DNA from 3 places in the Streptomyces sp. NPDC046862 genome. Region 1 is predicted to be linked to each of the others. Evidence: riboswitches for the same ligand, from Rfam matches in the RefSeq annotation. Region 1 holds a riboswitch; each other region holds the start of a gene.
The links. A riboswitch is a leader RNA that binds a small molecule or an ion and turns the genes downstream of it on or off. The one in region 1 is predicted to bind cyclic di-AMP.
Positions count from the first base shown of each region.

Region 1 (3,201 bases):
CCAGCTCTGGAAGACCTACGTGGCCGGCCGGCGCCCGGCAGCGGCCGCTGCCTGAGCGCTGGACGCGGCGCTCCGCTCATGGCCCCCCGCCAGGCCCCGCCGACCAATGTGCCCAGCAGGCCGGTGCGGCGTCCGCTCGGCACAATCACCCGCGGCCCGTGGGGTGAGAGCCCCCGGTGGGAGGGGGTGCCGTCACTGTTCGACGGGCCCGGTCAGCTGGACGATGTCGTCGGAGGCGACGTCGTGCAGCCGGATCGCCAGATCCTCCAGTGCGCGGCTGGCGGCGAGCTCGTCACCGATCTCCGGGACGGGCCGGTCGACCGGGTTGCGCCTGGCCGCGCCCCGTCCCGTGACCGTGGAGGTGTCCGGGGTCGTCAGCACGGCGCGTGCCTGGGTGTCGTCGCCGTCCTCGGTGATGTGGATCTGGACGGTCCACTGCTTGTCTTCCATCCTGATCACTCCTGGTTGATCTGCCTCTGAGTCTGTGTGTCTCTGCCTGTGTCTCCTTCCCCGTCTCCTCAGCCTGCGCCTGCTCTCGCGCCCGGTCCAGTCGATCGAGTGTTCGGTTCGGTGGTGGTCAGCGGGCGCCCTGGATGTGGAAGTTGAAGTCGGCGTGGCCCAGGGTCCCGTACAGACGCAGCCAGAGAGGCAGGAGCATCTCGGCGCCCCGGGCGGTCTCGATGCCGCCGAGGTCGATGATGTCGCCCTCGGGCCAGCCGAAGGAGATCAGCAACTCGGTGACCTGCCTCTTGGCTCCCGTGTCGTCGCCGGAGACGAAGACGTTGTGCGCTCCCGCGACCCGGCCGGGCTCGACCATGACGAGGCAGTTCACGGTGTTGAGGGTCTTGACGACCCGGGCACCGGGGAAGGCGCGCTGGATCCGCTCTCCGAGGCTGTCGGTGTTGACCGGGTTCAGCGTGGGCGGCATGCCCTGGGAGAAGTCGAGCGCGTTCGTGATGTCGATGAGTACCTTGCCCGCCAGGGCGTCGCCGCCCGCCGCGTCGAGTGCGTCGAGCGTGGCGGCGCCCGCGGTCGTGTTGACCACCGTCTCGCCGAAGTCGGCGGCTTCGGCGAAGGTCCGCAGCGGCACGTCGGAGTGGGCCGAGTGCCAGGTGGCGAACGGCTCGTTGCCCATGGCGTCCGGCTCGGTGCGGGCGAGGGTGGTGGCGGGGTCGCGGGTGCCGATGGTGACCTCGTGACCCAGGGAGGTCAGCTTGGCGGTGATCGTGCGGCCGACGATGCCGGTGCCGAGGACGGCGTAACGCATGGGGGCAGGTCCTTTCCGTGGTGGGCCCGTGGCGGGACCGTGGTCGTACCGGTCGTGTGGTCCAGGCAAGCAGGCCGCCCAGGTCAAGTGCGGGAGCGGCCCGGAGTGTTGGGGTGAACGTCACACTGACGGAACGGGCATTTCGCGCTCCGATCTTCACACAAGGAACACAAGTTGGCTAAGTTAATGGGTAGGCCACACGACTCCGTCCGGCGAACCTCGTCGGGTCGCGTGGCCTCCGCCGAATCCGGTGCACCGTCGCGGAAGCCGGAACCGGGGACCCAACCGACATTGGGGTGAATCGGTCGACTGCCCACCGGGTGGTGACCGTAGGGCACACCTTCCGGAGACATCCGCCCGAACCCGACAGCTAACTCGGTAGGCGGTGGATGGAAGGAGTGAGTACGTCCCCATGGCGCAAGAGCCGAGCCGCGCAGAAGTCCAGCAGAGGATCCACAACCTCTACGACCGGGCCGAGACCGACACCGGGAACTTCAACGCGACGCGTGCGATGGCCTCGGGGCGGCGTACGCGTGTCGCGCCCGTGCCCGGCGCCGGGCGCGGGCGCATGGATCCCGCCCTCGACGACATCGTGAAGCCCTGGTTCGACGTGGCCCGCGCGAAGCTGGGCCCGACGGTCCCCGCCGTGCTGCCACCGGAACTCAGGCCGGACCGCCTGCCCGAGGCCCGGCCCTCGCTCCCGGCCATGCGCCCCGACGACGTGCGCCCCGACCGTGCGCGGGAACCTGGAGGCCGGGGCCTTCCGGAGCTGACGGCGGGACCTGCCGCGGAGACGGCCCCGGGACCAGTGGCGGAGCTGCCCGCCGCACCACTGGCGGAGCTGCCCGCCGGACCTGCGACCGAGTTGACCGCCGTTCCCGCGGCGGGACTCACCGCGGGACCCCTGGCCGGTCTGCCGGCCGCGCCGGAGACCGGGCGGAAGGCCTCGGCGGCCCGGCCGGCGTCCGCCGATGAGACCCGGCAGTCCTCGCTGAGGGCAGCCAAGGACAAGAACCGGAGGAAGCTCGCCGCGGCCCGGGAGTTGCTCTCCGGACACGTCGCGCAGTGGAGTACGCCGTGGGCGTCGATCGAGTTGCCGCCGGCCGATGACGCCTGGCACGCGACGGCGCAACAGGCTCGCCACGTGGCCGAGGTCGAGGCCGACTGGCAGGGACAGGGCCCGTCCGGCTTCGGCGCCGTCATGTCCACCGGTACGGTCATGTCTCCCGGCGCCGCCATGTCCACCAGTACGGTCATGTCTCCCGGGACGACCACGTCTGCCGGTACGGTCATGTCTCCCGGCACGGACTGGCCCGCGGGGACGGACCCGTCCCTCGGCGCGGGTCTTGCCGTCGGCGCCCTTGGCGACCTCGGTACCTCTGGCGCGCTCCGCACCGTTGGAACCTCCGGCGCTGTCGGCGCACCGGTCACCGGGGCCGGCGGGAAGGCCATGGCGGCAGTCGAATTCGCCCGCGCGCAGATCGGCAAGCCATGCGTCTGGGGCGCGACCGGACCGGGGTCGTACGACTGTTCCAGCCTCACCCGGGCCGCCTGGAAGACCGCCGGGGTGACGCTCCCGCGTACCGCCCAGGACCAGGCGTACGCCGGCAGTGCGATCGCCCTGTCGGACGTTCAGCCCGGCGACCTGGTGTTCTTCACCGACAACGCCGGCCACGTCGGCATCTGCGTCGGCAACGGCATGATGGTCCACGCACCGAGTCAGGGACCCCACGTGCGCGAGGACCCGATCCTCTACGCGGGGGAGTCGGCGATCCACAGCGTGGTGCGGCCCGTGTGACGAAGCGCGGGGCTCGGGTGGGCCGCCGTGACGTGCGCCCGCGGTGCCTACCCGAGCCCTTCCGCTGCTTCGAGCCCGCCCGCCGGTTCGAGCCCGACCGCCTCGAACTCCATCCGGACGTCGTCGGCCAGCCGCA
Region 1 is NZ_JBEYXP010000020.1:5,725-8,925, reverse strand. It holds gene AB0959_RS22620 (hypothetical protein) at 1-55, shown strand, start outside; gene AB0959_RS22615 (DUF1876 domain-containing protein) at 193-450, opposite strand; gene AB0959_RS22610 (NAD(P)-binding domain-containing protein) at 578-1,267, opposite strand; cyclic di-AMP (ydaO/yuaA leader) riboswitch at 1,497-1,668, shown strand; gene AB0959_RS22605 (NlpC/P60 family protein) at 1,680-3,065, shown strand; gene AB0959_RS22600 (YceI family protein) at 3,113-3,201, opposite strand, start outside.

Region 2 (3,201 bases), on a different contig from region 1:
GGCAGCGGGGGCGGTGCTCACGTCGGCAGGGGCGGCACAGGCCGAGGAGGACGGAGCGAGCACGAGCGACTCGGCGGCGGTCGAGTTCCCGCCCGGCACCGAGTTCCGCGGCAGCGTCGCCCTGCCCGACTCCGACACCACCGTCGAGATCAGTTTCACGCTCCTGAGCGCCCAACACGCACCCGAGCCGTACCGGCTCACGGAGCTGGATATCGCGAACGCCCTGAACGAGCTCGTCATGTCGCACGGCTGGTCACCGATCACCTTCAGGGGCAGACCCGCCCCCGTCGCGATCAACTGACCCCCGGCACGCTCAGCCCCAGGGCGCCCCGGACCGCTCCGGTCCGGGGCGCTGCCATGTCCACGCCCGGCGAGGCCCCGCCCTGGTTTCGCTCTCAGCGTGCCCCGCCCCTCTGACCACAGAGACGTACGTCCTGTACATTTTTTACAGAACTCGATCAGAGGAGGCGCCCGCCATGAGCCGACCGTCCGCCCGCTACGTCCTGCCGGAGTTCACCGAACGCACGAGTGCGGGCCTCAGGACGATGGATCCGTACTCGAAGCTGCTGGAGGAGCGGATCGTGTTCCTCGGGACGGCGATCGACAACACGTCGGCGAACGACGTGATGGCTCAGTTCATGTATCTGGAGCACGCCGCGCCGGACCGGGACATCTCGCTCTACATCAACTCGCCGGGCGGCTCGTTCACCGCGATGACGGCCCTCTACGACACGATCCAGTACGTCACCTGCGACGTGGAGACCGTCTGCCTGGGCCAGGCGGCGTCGGCCGCCGCGGTGCTGCTGGCCGCCGGCACCCCGGGCAAGCGGTCGGCGCTGCCGGGCGCCCGCGTGCTGATCCACCAGCCCTCGCTCCACGAGCCGATCCAGGGGCAGGCGTCCGATCTGGCCATCCAGGCCGACGAGTTGATGCGCAACCGCCGGAAGCTGGAGGAGATACTCGCCCGGCACACCGGTCAGAGCGCCGAGCGGGTGAGCGACGACATCGAGCGGGACAAGATCCTGGACGCCAAGGCGGCCATGGAGTACGGCCTGGTGGACCGGATCATCCCCAGCCGGAGGACCTCGCGCGACCTGCCCGGCGCGAGGTGAGCCGTCGATGCTCCCACCGGACCTGCCGCCGCTGCCCGCGCTCACCCGCGCCGAGGCAGAGTTGATCGACCGCTACCTCGACGTGGTGGACCTGCTCGGCCGGATCAACCCGGCCCGCCCCGGCGACACCTACCGCGGGCTGCGCGCCGCCCAGGCCCTGGTCGCCAAGGCGACGGCCCTGCGCGCCGCGCTCGAACTGATGCACACCCGGGGTGAGAACGAGGTGCACGCACCGACTCTCGCGCGGGCCCTGCGGGTCCTCGACGGTGAGCGTCGTACGGCACGCATAGCACTGCCTCCCGAACCGGAGGGCTGACGCACCGGCACGGATCCGGGTCGCGTGCCGAACTGACGAGGCGTCCGGTCCGGATCTCGAACGGACCAGAGGACGTACCGACGAACGGGGCAGATTTCGATCCCTTCTCGGGCCCAGGAAAGTTGCGCAACCCGCGTACCACAACGGCGGAATCGACTGTTTCTTCGCTGGTCCGGCGCTCGTCGGCCTCCTTGACTCCCGGGCGTGGGAATGGCTGTCCACCCGAACGGGTGAGTGGTGAGTAACCCCACAAACTGCCGATTCCGTTCGCCGTTTTGGACATTCGTGCGTCAAGATCCGTACCTGACGACAAGCCCCCGCCACCGCGGCGGGGCGGTCCGGGCGGACGCCGAATCCTGCCGCCGCCCGGATGACCGGTCGACAGGAGTGGATCGGCAGGAGTGGAGGACCCAAGCACGACGGGTCGCCGGAGCGTCAGTTCCGAGCAGCCCTTGGGGTGAAGCCGCGGCAACGCGGCCGGGCAACTTCGCCAGCCCGAATCCGACAGGTCATCCTTCACAGGCGGCTGACGAAGGGTTGCGCATGACTGCGCTCAATCGTGTCCCGTCGCTCATGGTCCGGGCCGGTACGGCCTCGGCTCTCACCATCGCCGCAGTGGGCGGCAGCATCGTGGCCCCTGGCGTCGCGTCAGACGCGGAGGCGGCCGCCCCGGCGACCAAGGCCTTGCAGGTCGCGGCGTCCAAGAAGGGCTCGCCCTACAAGTGGGGTGGCACGGGCCCCAAGAGGTTCGACTGCTCCGGGCTGACGCTGTACTCGTTCAAGAAGGCGGGTAAGAAGCTCCCCCGTACGGCCCAGGCGCAGTACAACAAGACGAAGCACATCTCCGCCAAGAGCCGCAAGGCCGGAGACCTCGTCTTCTTCCACTCGGGCTCGAGCGTCTACCACGTCGGCATCTACGCCGGGAAGGGCAAGATCTGGCACTCCCCGAAGAGCGGAGAGGTCGTGAAGCGAGAGAAGATCTGGACGAAGAGCGTCTGGTACGGCCGGGTCCGCTGACCCGCCCGAGGGGCGACGGCGGTGAGGGCAGCCGTCGCCCCTCGGGGTCCAGCGGCGGTCCCGCGCGGGGCCCAGCGCCTCGCGTGGGCCCAGCCGCCTCGCCGGGACCTGACCGTCCCGCACCGGGGGCCCGGCCCGTGACGTGACGTGCCCGGCCGGCGCCTCCCGGTGCGTGACGCGGGCCGGGATGGTTACTCGTTCATCCATGTCCGACAACCAGAGTGCCCACCGGGGACGCAACGAGACACCCCTGGAGAGAGCCGACCGCAACTTCGTCGAGCTGCTCCAGGAGCTGCGCGTCACCCAGACCGGTGTGCAGATCCTCTTCGCCTTCCTGCTGACCCTGGCGTTCACCCCGCGCTTCCCGTCCCTCGACACGGTCCAGCGCGTCACCTACGTCACCACACTGCTGCTGGCGGTCCTCGCGGCGGCGCTCTTCACGGCCCCGGCCGCGCTGCACCGCTCGCTCTTCCAGCAGAACGCCAAGCCGCTCATAGTCCAGGTCTCCTCCCGGCTGGCCACCGTCGGCCTGGGTGTGCTCATGCTGGCGTTCACCGGGTCGGTGCTGCTCGTCGTGGACGTGACCCTGGAGCGGAGCGCCGGTGTCGCCGCCGGGGCCGGCACGTTCGGCGCCTGTGTCGCGTTGTGGTGGGTGCTGCCCCGCTTCGTACGGCGGTCCGGCCTCCGCGGGGACGCTGCCGCCACATCCACACGGTCTCCCGAACGGTCTCCCGAAGCGGTGCCGCCCGGAGACCG
Region 2 is NZ_JBEYXP010000003.1:354,952-358,152, forward strand. It holds gene AB0959_RS05090 (hypothetical protein) at 1-301, shown strand, start outside; gene AB0959_RS05095 (ATP-dependent Clp protease proteolytic subunit) at 477-1,112, shown strand; gene AB0959_RS05100 (hypothetical protein) at 1,120-1,428, shown strand; cyclic di-AMP (ydaO/yuaA leader) riboswitch at 1,766-1,968, shown strand; gene AB0959_RS05105 (C40 family peptidase) at 1,972-2,445, shown strand; gene AB0959_RS05110 (DUF6328 family protein) at 2,651-3,201, shown strand, end outside.
Region 2: it holds a riboswitch for cyclic di-AMP, as region 1 does, so the genes downstream of both, AB0959_RS05105 (C40 family peptidase) here and AB0959_RS22605 (NlpC/P60 family protein) in region 1, are expected to answer to the same signal.

Region 3 (3,201 bases), on a different contig from region 1:
ACTCCGTACTGGCCGGCCTCTCCGAGGCGCCGGACCGCAGTATGCGGATGACCGACCTCGCCGAGTCCCTGAAGATCACGCGCAGCCGGCTGACGTACGTCGTGGCGCGGCTGGAGAAGGACGGCGCGCTGCGGCGGGAGGGGTGCGCGTCGGACAAGCGGGGCAGTGTGGCGGTGCTCACGGACGAGGGGATGGCCCTGCTGGAGCGTACGGCACCGGGCCACGTCGAGATGGTCCGCAGGGCGGTCTTCGACCACCTCGGCCCGGAGCAGGTGGAACAGCTGGAGCGCATCTGTACGGGCATCACGGAGGCGCTCCAGGGCGACGGTGCCGAGGCGGTCACCTCCGACGACCTTCCATGGCGCCGCCGCTCCTGCTCTTCGGGCTAGCCCGCCGGGAGAGGGCAGTAATTTCGGCGGCAGTGGGAATGCGGCGCCCGCCGTCAGGGTTGCTTGAAGTTTGAAGCAGGGCTAGAGTCCCTGTGGGCGATGTGCTTCAAAACTGAAGCATACCGGCCGACCTGCACCCGCACCTGGACCGGAGGCCCGCATGCCCGACCAGCCCACCGCCACCACCCGCTCCCGCGTCCGGGTCCCGCTGCGCTTCCAGGACGGCTACGGCGTCGATGCCGAACTGGTCACCTTCCACGGTCTCACCGACGGTCAGGAGCACGTGGCCGTCGTCCTCGGAGAGCCCGCGCCCGGCACCACCCCGCTGGTCCGCCTGCACTCCGAGTGCCTGACCGGCGACGTCTTCGGATCGGCCCGCTGCGACTGCGGCCCGCAGCTGCGCGAGGCGGTGGAGCAGATCGCCGACCGCGGTGGCGTCCTCCTCTACCTCCGCCAGGAGGGCCGGGGCATCGGCCTCTACAACAAGCTCGACGCGTACGCCTTGCAGGACCAGGGCCTCGACACGTACGCGGCCAACGCCGCGCTCGGCCTCCCCGAGGACGCCCGCGACTACACCGCCGCCGCACAGATGCTCGGAGCCCTCGGCATCGACACCCTGGACCTGCTCTCCAACAACCCCGACAAGGCGCAGCAGCTGCGCGACCTCGGGGTCAAGGTCCGCACCCGCGTTCCCACGGGCGTCTTCACCACCGCCCACAACGTCCGTTACCTGCGCGCGAAGGTCCTCCAGACCCAGCACACGCTGCCGCTCGCGGACCTGGGGGGCCTGGGGGAGCGGGGGGACCTGGGGGACCTGGCGGAGCTCTCCGCGGGCTGACGTCTGCCGGCCCTCTTCATCGGCCCCTTCGCAGCTGGTGATCGTTCACGACTTCCTCATAACTGCTGTCACTGAGCGTGTTCGGACAACCCCTCTGCGCATAACAACTGACGCACCGTCAGGATGCCTGTGACTCCTGAGACAGGGGTAACTCGCCCGATTTAGGCCTGCCTTGACCCGAAAGTCCAGCCCAGAAGCCTGAACGATCATCCAGAACCGCTTGGAATACGGCCCGCGCGTCTATTAACGTTCGATAACGCAGCGCGGTCGTCCCAGCCGTCACAAGAGGCGGCTCCGTGCGCACGCGCCGAATCCCGCAAGGGAACCGGGGAACCACCACCCAGGGGTGAATCACGCGGAAGCCGCCGTGGAAGCACGGTCGGTTTACGCGCGTAGGAGACCTTCCTGCTCCGAACCCGTCAGCTAACCCGGTAGGCGAGAAGGAAGGAAAGGAGTACGCCCACGTGGCGTCCAACCGGTCTGCGACCGAAGCCCCACCCATGCCGGGCCAACGCGGCGACAGCGATACTTTCGGGTACGGCGGCTACAACGGCGAGGACGAGGGTCCCTGGCAGGAGTGGAACCCCACAGAGGAGTCCATCCGCCCCGTTCGCGGCCGGCACCGGGTCGCCAAGAAGAGCGGACTCGCCCGCGGCGGTCTCGCCCGGAGCTCCACCGTTCTGGGTGTCGGCGTCATAGCCGCCGTCGGCGCGGGCGGCATGGCCACCGCGCAGACCGGCAAGCCGCCGGTGTCCATCTCGATGCCCGACATGCCCAACGTCGGCTCGGTCTTCGACTCCGAGGACGAGCCCGCGGGCTCCTCCACCCCGCTCAGCAACGCGGGCATGACCGGCGCCGACGCCGAGCAGGGCGCCGGCAACGCCGGTGAGGCGCTGCGCGCCCGCATCATGCAGCAGGCCGAGTCGCAGCAGGACGCGGTCGACCGGGCCGCCGCGCTCGCCGCCGAGTCCGCCGCCGCGAAGAAGGCCGCCGAGGCCGCCGCCAAGGAGCGTGAGGAGGCCGAGGCCAAGGCCGCCGCCGCGAAGAAGAAGGCGGAGGAGGAGGCGGAGAAGAAGGCCGAGGCCGAGCGCGTCGCCGAGCTCGCCAAGCAGTTCACGCTGCCGACGTCCTCGTACACGATCACCTCCACCTTCGGTCAGTCCGGCGCGTACTGGTCCTCCGGCCAGCACACCGGCCTCGACTTCGCCGCCCCCACGGGTACCCCGATCAAGGCGATCCACAACGGCACCATCACCGAGGCCGGCTGGAGCGGTTCGTACGGCTACCGCACCATCCTCACCCTCGACGACGGCACCGAACTCTGGTTCGCCCACCAGTCGTCCATCAGCGTCAGCGTCGGCCAGAAGGTCGCGAGCGGCGACGTCATCGGCCGCGTCGGCGCCACCGGCAACGTCACGGGCGCCCATCTCCACCTGGAGGTCCACCCCGGCGGCAGCGCCACCGGCATCGACCCGATGGCCTGGCTGCAGAGCAAGGGGATCAACCCCTGAGGTTCAACCCCTGAGGTCTTCCGGGAGCAGGTGAGGTGATCCCCTCCCGGATTTACGAACCCTTGGCCGGACGTGCGGAATTCGCGCGTCCGGTCAGGGCGTTGTCATAGAGCATGACTTCTCTTCGCAAGCTCGGCTCATCCGGTCTCGAGGTCTTCCCGCTCTCCCTCGGCGGCAACGTCTTCGGCTGGACGGCCGACGAGGCCCAGTCCTTCGCCGTTCTCGACGCGTACACGGCCGCCGGCGGCAACTTCATCGACACCGCCGACTCCTACTCGGCCTGGATCGAGGGCAACCAGGGCGGCGAGTCCGAGACCATCATCGGCAAGTGGGCCAAGGCGCGCGGCAACCGCTCCGACGTCGTGATCGCCACGAAGGTCAGCCAGCACCCCGACTACCAGGGCCTCACGGCCGCCAACATCAAGGCCGCCGCCGACGCCTCCCTGCGCCGCCTGGACACCGA
Region 3 is NZ_JBEYXP010000008.1:260,614-263,814, forward strand. It holds gene AB0959_RS11890 (MarR family transcriptional regulator) at 1-389, shown strand, start outside; gene ribA (GTP cyclohydrolase II) at 550-1,227, shown strand; cyclic di-AMP (ydaO/yuaA leader) riboswitch at 1,523-1,680, shown strand; gene AB0959_RS11900 (M23 family metallopeptidase) at 1,692-2,738, shown strand; gene AB0959_RS11905 (aldo/keto reductase) at 2,852-3,201, shown strand, end outside.
Region 3: it holds a riboswitch for cyclic di-AMP, as region 1 does, so the genes downstream of both, AB0959_RS11900 (M23 family metallopeptidase) here and AB0959_RS22605 (NlpC/P60 family protein) in region 1, are expected to answer to the same signal.